3 regions of the Alkaliphilus sp. B6464 genome follow, and region 2 is predicted to be linked to each of the others. Evidence: a T-box and tRNA genes for the amino acid it is inferred to sense, from the RefSeq annotation. Region 2 holds a T-box; the other regions hold tRNA genes.

Region 1 (3,243 bases), 1.5 Mb from region 2:
GGTTTTGGTTAAAGATTTACTCTGTAAGCCTCAACCGGCCGCAGAGAATAGGCCCAAGCGACTGTTTACCATAAACATAGGTCTCTGCTAAGTCGAAAGACGACGTATAGGGGCTGACGCCTGCCCGGTGCTGGAAGGTTAAGGGGAATTGTTAGCATCTGCGAAGCAATGAACTTAAGCCCCAGTAAACGGCGGCCGTAACTATAACGGTCCTAAGGTAGCGAAATTCCTTGTCGGGTAAGTTCCGACCCGCACGAAAGGCGTAACGATTTGGGCGCTGTCTCAACAATAGACCCGGTGAAATTGTAATACCAGTGAAGATGCTGGTTACCCGCGACAGGACGGAAAGACCCCGTGGAGCTTTACTGCAACTTGACATTGGATTTCGGTGCTACATGTACAGCATAGGTGGGAGACTTAGAAGCTGGGACGCCAGTCTCAGTGGAGTCATCGTTGGGATACCACTCTTGTAGTACTGAAGTTCTAACCATAGACTGTGAATCCAGTCTTGGGACACTGTCAGGTGGGCAGTTTGACTGGGGCGGTCGCCTCCCAAAAAGTAACGGAGGCGCCCAAAGGTTCCCTCAGCACGGTCGGAAATCGTGCGTAGAGTGTAAAGGCAAAAGGGAGCTTGATTGCGAGACATACAGGTCGAGCAAGGACGAAAGTCGGGCTTAGTGATCCGGTGGTTCCGAGTGGAAGGGCCATCGCTCAACGGATAAAAGCTACCCCGGGGATAACAGGCTTATCTCCCCCAAGAGTCCACATCGACGGGGAGGTTTGGCACCTCGATGTCGGCTCATCACATCCTGGGGCTGTAGTAGGTCCCAAGGGTTGGGCTGTTCGCCCATTAAAGTGGTACGCGAGCTGGGTTCAGAACGTCGTGAGACAGTTCGGTCCCTATCCGTCGCGGGCGCAGGAAATTTGAGAGGAGCTGTCCTTAGTACGAGAGGACCGGGATGGACGCACCTCTGGTGTACCAGTTGTTCTGCCAAGAGCATCGCTGGGTAGCTAAGTGCGGAAGGGATAAGTGCTGAAGGCATCTAAGCACGAAGCCCCCCTCAAGATAAGATTTCCCATCGCGTAAGCGAGTAAGACCCCAAGAAGACTACTTGGTTGATAGGCCTAGGGTGTAAGTGCAGCAATGTACTTAGCTGATAGGTACTAATAGGTCGAGGGCTTGACCAAATATATTCTAACATTGTATAGTTTTGAGGGAATAATTTTCTCTTGACATATTACTTATTAAAGTGGTATGATTAAAATCCAGTTGAAATACAACTTGATTTTAATTTGAAGGAAACTCGGCTAACGCTGAGTACTCCATTCACACCAAATCAAAGATTTGGGTGATTGCAATATCGTGGCAATAGCGAAGGGGTCACACCTGTTCCCATACCGAACACAGTAGTTAAGCCCTTCAGCGCTGATGGTACTTGGCGGGAAGCTGCCTGGGAGAGTAGGTCGCTGCGATATTATGTTCCAGAGTAGCTCAATGGTGGAGCACCCGGCTGTTAACCGGTAGGTTGGAGGTTCGAGTCCTCTCTCTGGAGCCAACTTTGGCCCCTTGGTCAAGCGGTCAAGACACCGCCCTTTCACGGCGGTAACAGGGGTTCGATTCCCCTAGGGGTCACCAAATTTTGGGCGCATAGCTCAGCTGGGAGAGCACCTGCCTTACAAGCAGGGGGTCACAGGTTCAAGTCCTGTTGCGCCCACCAAAATTGGCCTGGTAGTTCAGATGGTTAGAATGCCAGCCTGTCACGCTGGAGGTCGAGGGTTCGAGTCCCTTCCAGGTCGCCAATTTTAATATATTTTTAAAAGGTAACTCAGCATTTGCTGAGTACTGTAATCACAGTATGCTGGTGTAGCTCAGTTGGCCAGAGCAGCTGATTTGTAATCAGCAGGTCGCGGGTTCGAATCCCATCACCAGCTCCATATATGCGGGTGTAGTTCAATGGTAGAACGTCAGCCTTCCAAGCTGATCGCGAGGGTTCGATTCCCTTCACCCGCTCCATTAAACATGTACCTATAGCTCAGCAGGATAGAGCAATGGCCTTCTAAGCCATGTGTCCGGGGTTCGAATCCCTGTAGGTACGCCATAATGGGATATAGCCAAGTCGGTAAGGCAACGGACTTTGACTCCGTCATTCCGCAGGTTCGAGTCCTGCTATCCCAGCCATTTTGACCCATTAGCTCAGTCGGTAGAGCACCTGACTTTTAATCAGGGTGTCCCGCGTTCGAGTCGCGGATGGGTCACCAACAATCAAGGAGAGGTGTCCGAGTGGTTTAAGGAGCTGGTCTTGAAAACCAGTGACTCCGCAAGGGGCCGTGGGTTCGAATCCCACCCTCTCCGCCATTATTATTGCATTATATATAAAATGGGTGTATAATATAGGTATTCTAAAAATGGAGAAGTACTCAAGTAGGCTGAAGAGGACGGTTTGCTAAACCGTTAGGTCGCGTAAGTGGCGCGCGGGTTCGAATCCCGCCTTCTCCGCCATTATACTTTCCGGGTGTAGCGCAGTTTGGTAGCGCACATGGTTTGGGACCATGGGGCCGGGGGTTCGAATCCCTCCACCCGGACCAGTTATATAAAATACTAAAAAAATGAGGGCCTTTAGCTCAGTTGGTCAGAGCATCCGGCTCATAACCGGCAGGTCCGGGGTTCGAGTCCCTGAAGGCCCACCATTTTAAAAATAATTTAAAGTAATGTGTAAATATAGGGGTGTAGTTCAGTTGGTAGAACAGTGGTCTCCAAAACCACGTGTCGTGGGTTCAAGTCCTGCCACCCCTGCCAGTTTCCGGGTGTAGCGCAGTTTGGTAGCGCACATGGTTTGGGACCATGGGGCCGGGGGTTCGAATCCCTCCACCCGGACCAATTGTGGGCTCATAGCTCAGGTGGTTAGAGCGCACGCCTGATAAGCGTGAGGTCGGTGGTTCGAGTCCACTTGAGCCCACCATTTGATTGTACAAGCCCAGATAGCTCAGTCGGTAGAGCAGGGGACTGAAAATCCCCGTGTCGGTGGTTCGATTCCGCCTCTGGGCACCATAATGGCGGCATAGCTTAGTTGGCTAGAGCGTTCGGTTCATACCCGAAAGGTCACAGGTTCGACTCCTGTTGCCGCTACCATGTTTAATCTTATCTATAAGGGCGCATAGCTCAGCTGGGAGAGCACCTGCCTTACAAGCAGGGGGTCACAGGTTCAAGTCCTGTTGCGCCCACCAAATTTGGTCCGGTAGTTC
Region 2 (3,243 bases):
AAATTTTAATATATTTAACTTCTAAATTTATTTACTCTTCTTATATCATATTATCTTTTCTCTTCAATTTCTTTAATAGTATCATTAATAAAGTTGTCTACTGTTACAGCACCTAAATCACCTTTATCTCTAGATCTAACTGCTACTTCTCCTGATTCTACTTCCTTGTCTCCAATTACTAACATATACGGAACTCTTGAAAGTTGTGCTTCTCTTATTTTATATCCTATCTTTTCATTTCTTGTATCTACTTCCACACGGATTCCTTTTTGCTTCATTTCTTTTTCAAGTTTTAATGAATACTCAAGGTGCTTATCTGTAATTGGTAGTATTTTAACTTGAACTGGAGCAAGCCATGTTGGGAACTTGCCTGCGTAGTGTTCGATTAAAATACCAATAAATCTTTCGATACTTCCAAAAATTACCCTATGAATCATAATTGGTCTATGTTTTTCACCATCAGCTCCAACATAGGATAGGTCAAACCTTTGAGGCATTTGGAAGTCTAATTGAATTGTTCCACATTGCCATGTACGTCCAATACAATCTTCTAAATGGAAATCGATCTTCGGACCATAGAATGCCCCGTCACCTTCATTAATCTTATATGGTAAACCCTTTTCTTCAAGAGCAGCTCTTAGTGAGCTTGTAGCTATTTCCCAATCTTCGTCTGATCCCATAGAATCCTCTGGTCTTGTAGATAACTCTATATGGTATTTAAAACCAAAAGTATTATATACATAGTCAACAAAATCTATTACTCCAATTATTTCGTCCTTAATTTGTTCTGGTAGCATAAATAAATGAGCATCATCTTGTGTAAAGCATCGAACTCTCATAAGTCCATGTAGAGCTCCAGATAATTCATGTCTATGAACTAATCCTAACTCACCCATTCTAATAGGAAGATCTCTATAACTATGTTTTTTTCTATCAAACATTAAAATAGATCCTGGGCAGTTCATTGGTTTTACAGCATAATTCATATCATCAATATTTGTAAAATACATATTTTCTTTATAGTGATCCCAGTGTCCTGATTGTTTCCAAAGCTGCTCATTTAAAATAACAGGTGTTTTTATTTCATCATAACCACGTTTTACATGTTCTGATCTCCAGAAATCCTCTAGTATGTTTCTGATAACCATTCCCTTTGGATGGAAGAATGGAAAACCTGGTCCTTCTTCATTTAAGCTGAATAAATCTAGCTCTTTACCTATTTTTCTATGATCTCTCTTTTTAGCTTCCTCTAATCTATTAAGATATTCTTCTAAATCGGCTTTTTTAGTAAAGGATGTTCCATAAATTCTTTGAAGCATTTTATTCTTTTCGCTACCTCTCCAGTATGCGCCTGCAATATTTAAAAGTTTAATCGCTTTTACTTTTCCTGTAGAAGGCACGTGAGGTCCTGCACAAAGATCTACAAAGTCACCTTGACGATAGAAGGATATTGTTTCATCCTCTGGCAGATCTTGAATTAATTCCACTTTGTAATCTTCACCTTGTTTTTTAACAAAATCTATTGCTTCATCTCTAGGAAGAACAAATTTTTCTAAAGCTAGATCTTCCTTAACTATATTTTGCATTTCTTTTTCAATCTTTTCTAAATCCTCTGGTGTAAAAGTATGATCAGAGTCAAAGTCATAATAAAATCCATTATCTACAGATGGTCCAATAGCTAGCTTTGTACCTGGATAAAGTCGTTTAACAGCTTGAGCTAGAATATGAGAACTTGTATGACGTAAAAAGTCTTTTCCATTTTCGTCCTCAAACCTTAAAATATTTAAATTACAATCTTCTTCTATAGTAGTCATTAAGTCAGCACTTTCTCCATTCAATTCTGCACCTATAGCTACACGTGCAAGCCCTTCACTAATCTGTTTTGCAAAATCTAATATAGATGTTCCCTTCTCTACCTCACGAACTGAACCATCTTTTAGTTTAACATTTACTTTTGACATAGTTATTCCTCCTATTCTTTATTTTTATTGTTTTAAACTTTATATAAAAGTTATCTGATACTATTACACTTGAAATATCCCCAACTTTTCACTTTTCTATAAACCCTCAATAATTAGAAGATTATTATTTTATAATGTACAATAAAAAAATCCCTCATCCTATTAAAACTAATAGGACGAGAGATATATTCCCGCGGTTCCACCTAAATTGATATTTCCACTTTTGGGACTGTAACGGAGTCACCGGTTATCCTTTCACCATTTAGCTAATAGGTAACAGCTCAGAGGTAGTTTTCAACTATCCATATATAGAAGCACTTTCAGCCACGATGCTTCCTCTCTTAATATTGGGACTAATTTACTCTTCCCCTTCAATGCAATAAAATATTGAGTTATTTTATAATATTTCCATAATTATAATAGTTAATACCAATTTTGTCAAGTTAATTATCAATTTTTTAAAAACATTTGATGAATACTTGCATTCCTGCAGAAATCACAGCACCATAAGATAAGCCGACTATTGCAACAGCAGTAGAAACAGCATAATTTACAATAATAAAATAATTATACCTTGAAAAATACCAATTATAAAACCAAGTATACCACCCAATACTTCAATATGTTTTAGTTCAGTTTTCGCTATATTAACAACTATTCTCTCTAGTTCTTCCATCTCAAACTCATTTACTTTATCTTCTATCATTTTACTAAGTTCTATACTAGTAGTAGCCTTCTCAATCATTTTTTCTATAGCCTCTGTAATTATTTTATCGCCTTCTTCATCTATTACATCATTAATATATTTTGAAATCATTCCTTTAAAAGTAGATGGAATAATAGAAGGAAGGTGATTTGCAACAATTACTGTTATCTTGTTTTTAAGTAATATTAAAATTTCATCTTTATTATTGCTTTTAACTAATTTATCGATAATTTCTTCTATTGATAATAACTCAGTTTCCACAGTTTGCCCTATACTTCTTGCTATTTCTGCTTTACGTTTTGGTATAAGTCCTTGTATCTTAAAATTAATTAAAGGAATACTAACGGGCTGAAAGGGTCTAAATAACATTTTAATTGCTAATAGATTTGTAATCCAACCTATAACGCCACCTACTATAGCTAATATTAGTAATTGTACGACCATAATTTTATCTCTCCTATATATACCTTAAATATAAATATAAGTATATGAAAGTATTCTCTCTTATCCAACAAAATAGGATAAAAAAGGACACATTCCTATACTATAGAAAGAATTATATCACGATATAAATAT
Region 3 (3,243 bases), 190 kb from region 2:
ATACTTTCCCAATAGACTGATGATTTTAAAGCTCGGCGGACATCTTAACATTCACTTAATAGGAGAACTGCTTTCTATTATTTTAAAATCTATATTCCCTAAATAATAAATATAAATACCATAAAGTTCCTATATTTTAGTTAGGTTTATTTAGTGTACCCAAAAACATGTAGAACCCTATGCTCATATTAAAATAGGCTCAAATGCAATAATGGAGCAGGATTACTGATAATCCTACCCCAACTATTGACAAAGAGCCTCATTAAACAATAATAAAAAGAACTGATACATAAAATATCAGTTCTTTTTCTGGTGCCCAGAGGCGGAATCGAACCACCGACACGGGGATTTTCAGTCCCCTGCTCTACCGACTGAGCTATCTGGGCTTGTTTTGTACTTTCTTGTACAATGAAAATGGTGGGCCTTCAGGGACTCGAACCCCGGACCTGCCGGTTATGAGCCGGACGCTCTGACCAACTGAGCTAAAGGCCCTCACTTTTATGAGTATATAATTGTACCTGGTCCGGGTGGAGGGATTCGAACCCCCGGCCCCATGGTCCCAAACCATGTGCGCTACCAAACTGCGCTACACCCGGATTTAAAATGGCGGAGAAGGCGGGATTCGAACCCGCGCGCCACTTACGCGACCTAACGGTTTAGCAAACCGTCCTCTTCAGCCTACTTGAGTACTTCTCCATTTTAGGATATCTACATTATACACTCATTTAATATATAATGCAATAATAATGGCGGAGAGGGTGGGATTCGAACCCACGGCCCCTTGCGGAGTCACTGGTTTTCAAGACCAGCTCCTTAAACCACTCGGACACCTCTCCATTATTAGTTGGTGACCCATCCGCGACTCGAACGCGGGACACCCTGATTAAAAGTCAGGTGCTCTACCGACTGAGCTAATGGGTCAAAATGGCTGGGATAGCAGGACTCGAACCTGCGGAATGACGGAGTCAAAGTCCGTTGCCTTACCGACTTGGCTATATCCCAAAACTTGGGGTGGATGATGGGAGTCGAACCCACGAGTGCAGGAGCCACAATCCTGTGTCTTAACCACTTGACTACATCCACCATAATAATGGAGCGGAAGACGGGACTCGAACCCGCGACCCTCGCCTTGGCAAGGCGATGCTCTACCACTGAGCCACTTCCGCATGCTTCAATCACCCAATTTTTTAAATTTGGTGTGAGTTGAATACCCAGCATTAGCTGAGTTTCCTTGAAACGTTTTACAATAATGGTGCGGGTGAAGGGAGTCGAACCCCCACGGTTTCCCGCTAGATCCTAAGTCTAGTGCGTCTGCCAATTCCGCCACACCCGCATATTTCAATTACTAAAATCCTTGATTTGATGTAATTAGAGTCCTCAGCATTCACTGAGTTTCTTTTTAAAATGGTGGAGGGAGAAGGATTCGAACCTTCGAAGTCGCTGACAACAGATTTACAGTCTGCCCCCTTTGGCCGCTCGGGAACCCCTCCATATTTATATTGTATCGTTAATCATAAATCTCAATTTGTTTATACAATCAATCTACATCAACAAACAGATGGTGCGCCCAGAGAGATTCGAACTCCCGACCTTCTGATTCGTAGTCAGACACTCTATCCAGCTGAGCTATGAGCGCATTTTGGAGGCGACACCCAGATTTGAACTGGGGAATAAAGGTTTTGCAGACCTCTGCCTTACCACTTGGCTATGTCGCCATCTTAAATTACTTAATCATGGTGATCCATCCGCGACTCGAACGCGGGACACCCTGATTAAAAGTCAGGTGCTCTACCGACTGAGCTAATGGACCCTGTTATTTTCGAATTAAATGGAGCGGGTGAAGGGAATCGAACCCTCGCGATCAGCTTGGAAGGCTGACGTTCTACCATTGAACTACACCCGCATATATGGAGCTGGTGATGGGATTCGAACCCGCGACCTGCTGATTACAAATCAGCTGCTCTGGCCAACTGAGCTACACCAGCATGCTGTAATTACCCAAATCTTTGATTTGGTGTGATTACAGTACTCAGCAAATGCTGAGTTACCTTTTAAAAATATATTAAAATTGGCGACCTGGAAGGGACTCGAACCCTCGACCTCCAGCGTGACAGGCTGGCATTCTAACCATCTGAACTACCAGGCCAATTTTGGTGGGCGCAACAGGACTTGAACCTGTGACCCCCTGCTTGTAAGGCAGGTGCTCTCCCAGCTGAGCTATGCGCCCAAAATTTGGTGACCCCTAGGGGAATCGAACCCCTGTTACCGCCGTGAAAGGGCGGTGTCTTGACCGCTTGACCAAGGGGCCAATATTAATTGGTAGCGGCAACAGGAGTCGAACCTGTGACCTTTCGGGTATGAACCGAACGCTCTAGCCAACTAAGCTATGCCGCCAAATTGGTTGCGGGGACAGGACTTGAACCTGTGACCTTCGGGTTATGAGCCCGACGAGCTACCAACTGCTCCACCCCGCGATATGTTTCAATCATCTAAATCTTTGATTTAGTTTGATTGGAATACTCAGCATTAGCTGAGTTTCATTTTAAAAATGGTGCCGAAGACCGGAATCGAACCGGTACGATCTTGAAGGACCGCAGGATTTTAAGTCCTGTGCGTCTGCCAGTTCCGCCACTTCGGCGCACTTATGGCTCCAGAGAGAGGACTCGAACCTCCAACCTACCGGTTAACAGCCGGGTGCTCCACCATTGAGCTACTCTGGAACATAATATCGCAGCGACCTACTCTCCCAGGCAGCTTCCCGCCAAGTACCATCAGCGCTGAAGGGCTTAACTACTGTGTTCGGTATGGGAACAGGTGTGACCCCTTCGCTATTGCCACGATATTGTAATCACCCAAATCTTTAATTTGGTGTGAATGGAGTACTCAGCGTTAGCCGAGTTTCCTTCAAATTAAAATCAAGTTGTATTTCAACTGGATTTTAATCATACCACTTTAATAAGTAATATGTCAAGAGAAAATTATTCCCTCAAAACTATACAATGTTAGAATATATTTGGTCAAGCCCTCGACCTATTAGTACCTATCAGCTAAGTACATTGCTGCACTTACACCCTAGGCCTATCAACCAAGTAGTCTTCTTGGGGTCTTACCTCCTTACGGAGTGGGAAATCTTATCTTGAGGGGGGCTTCGTGCTTAGATGCCTTCAGCACTTATCCCTTCCGCACTTAGCTACCCAGCGATGCTCTTGGCAGAACAACTGGTACACCAGAGGTGCGTCCATC

The links. The T-box of region 2 lies ahead of thrS (threonine--tRNA ligase). A T-box ahead of a tRNA ligase gene usually reads a tRNA of that ligase, here a tRNA-Thr.
Region 1: it encodes a tRNA-Thr, which carries the amino acid that the T-box ahead of thrS (threonine--tRNA ligase) is inferred to sense. The anticodon was not compared.
Region 3: it encodes a tRNA-Thr, which carries the amino acid that the T-box ahead of thrS (threonine--tRNA ligase) is inferred to sense. The anticodon was not compared.

What each region holds. Positions count from the first base shown of each region.
Region 1 covers NZ_CP058557.1:581,034-584,276, reverse strand. Annotated here, with positions in the region: rRNA gene HYG84_RS02835 (23S ribosomal RNA) at 1-1,188, shown strand, start outside; rRNA gene rrf (5S ribosomal RNA) at 1,360-1,476, shown strand; tRNA gene HYG84_RS02825 (tRNA-Asn) at 1,482-1,556, shown strand; tRNA gene HYG84_RS02820 (tRNA-Glu) at 1,562-1,636, shown strand; tRNA gene HYG84_RS02815 (tRNA-Val) at 1,643-1,718, shown strand; tRNA gene HYG84_RS02810 (tRNA-Asp) at 1,724-1,800, shown strand; tRNA gene HYG84_RS02805 (tRNA-Thr) at 1,859-1,935, shown strand; tRNA gene HYG84_RS02800 (tRNA-Gly) at 1,941-2,014, shown strand; tRNA gene HYG84_RS02795 (tRNA-Arg) at 2,023-2,099, shown strand; tRNA gene HYG84_RS02790 (tRNA-Gln) at 2,103-2,179, shown strand; tRNA gene HYG84_RS02785 (tRNA-Lys) at 2,184-2,259, shown strand; tRNA gene HYG84_RS02780 (tRNA-Ser) at 2,268-2,356, shown strand; tRNA gene HYG84_RS02775 (tRNA-Ser) at 2,409-2,500, shown strand; tRNA gene HYG84_RS02770 (tRNA-Pro) at 2,510-2,586, shown strand; tRNA gene HYG84_RS02765 (tRNA-Ile) at 2,612-2,688, shown strand; tRNA gene HYG84_RS02760 (tRNA-Trp) at 2,722-2,797, shown strand; tRNA gene HYG84_RS02755 (tRNA-Pro) at 2,802-2,878, shown strand; tRNA gene HYG84_RS02750 (tRNA-Ile) at 2,884-2,960, shown strand; tRNA gene HYG84_RS02745 (tRNA-Phe) at 2,974-3,049, shown strand; tRNA gene HYG84_RS02740 (tRNA-Met) at 3,054-3,130, shown strand; tRNA gene HYG84_RS02735 (tRNA-Val) at 3,150-3,225, shown strand; tRNA gene HYG84_RS02730 (tRNA-Asp) at 3,231-3,243, shown strand, end outside.
Region 2 covers NZ_CP058557.1:2,124,866-2,128,108, reverse strand. Annotated here, with positions in the region: gene thrS (threonine--tRNA ligase) at 51-1,961, opposite strand; T-box leader at 2,131-2,345, opposite strand; gene HYG84_RS10405 (DUF445 domain-containing protein) at 2,512-3,111, opposite strand.
Region 3 covers NZ_CP058557.1:2,319,001-2,322,243, reverse strand. Annotated here, with positions in the region: gene HYG84_RS11535 (ribonuclease H-like domain-containing protein) at 1-106, shown strand, start outside; tRNA gene HYG84_RS11530 (tRNA-Phe) at 311-386, opposite strand; tRNA gene HYG84_RS11525 (tRNA-Ile) at 416-492, opposite strand; tRNA gene HYG84_RS11520 (tRNA-Pro) at 520-596, opposite strand; tRNA gene HYG84_RS11515 (tRNA-Ser) at 605-696, opposite strand; tRNA gene HYG84_RS11510 (tRNA-Ser) at 748-836, opposite strand; tRNA gene HYG84_RS11505 (tRNA-Lys) at 846-921, opposite strand; tRNA gene HYG84_RS11500 (tRNA-Gln) at 926-1,002, opposite strand; tRNA gene HYG84_RS11495 (tRNA-His) at 1,008-1,083, opposite strand; tRNA gene HYG84_RS11490 (tRNA-Gly) at 1,092-1,166, opposite strand; tRNA gene HYG84_RS11485 (tRNA-Leu) at 1,251-1,333, opposite strand; tRNA gene HYG84_RS11480 (tRNA-Tyr) at 1,406-1,490, opposite strand; tRNA gene HYG84_RS11475 (tRNA-Arg) at 1,560-1,636, opposite strand; tRNA gene HYG84_RS11470 (tRNA-Cys) at 1,641-1,715, opposite strand; tRNA gene HYG84_RS11465 (tRNA-Lys) at 1,735-1,810, opposite strand; tRNA gene HYG84_RS11460 (tRNA-Gly) at 1,830-1,903, opposite strand; tRNA gene HYG84_RS11455 (tRNA-Thr) at 1,909-1,985, opposite strand; tRNA gene HYG84_RS11450 (tRNA-Asp) at 2,070-2,146, opposite strand; tRNA gene HYG84_RS11445 (tRNA-Val) at 2,152-2,227, opposite strand; tRNA gene HYG84_RS11440 (tRNA-Glu) at 2,234-2,308, opposite strand; tRNA gene HYG84_RS11435 (tRNA-Met) at 2,318-2,394, opposite strand; tRNA gene HYG84_RS11430 (tRNA-Met) at 2,399-2,474, opposite strand; tRNA gene HYG84_RS11425 (tRNA-Leu) at 2,550-2,638, opposite strand; tRNA gene HYG84_RS11420 (tRNA-Asn) at 2,646-2,720, opposite strand; rRNA gene rrf (5S ribosomal RNA) at 2,726-2,842, opposite strand; rRNA gene HYG84_RS11410 (23S ribosomal RNA) at 3,014-3,243, opposite strand, start outside.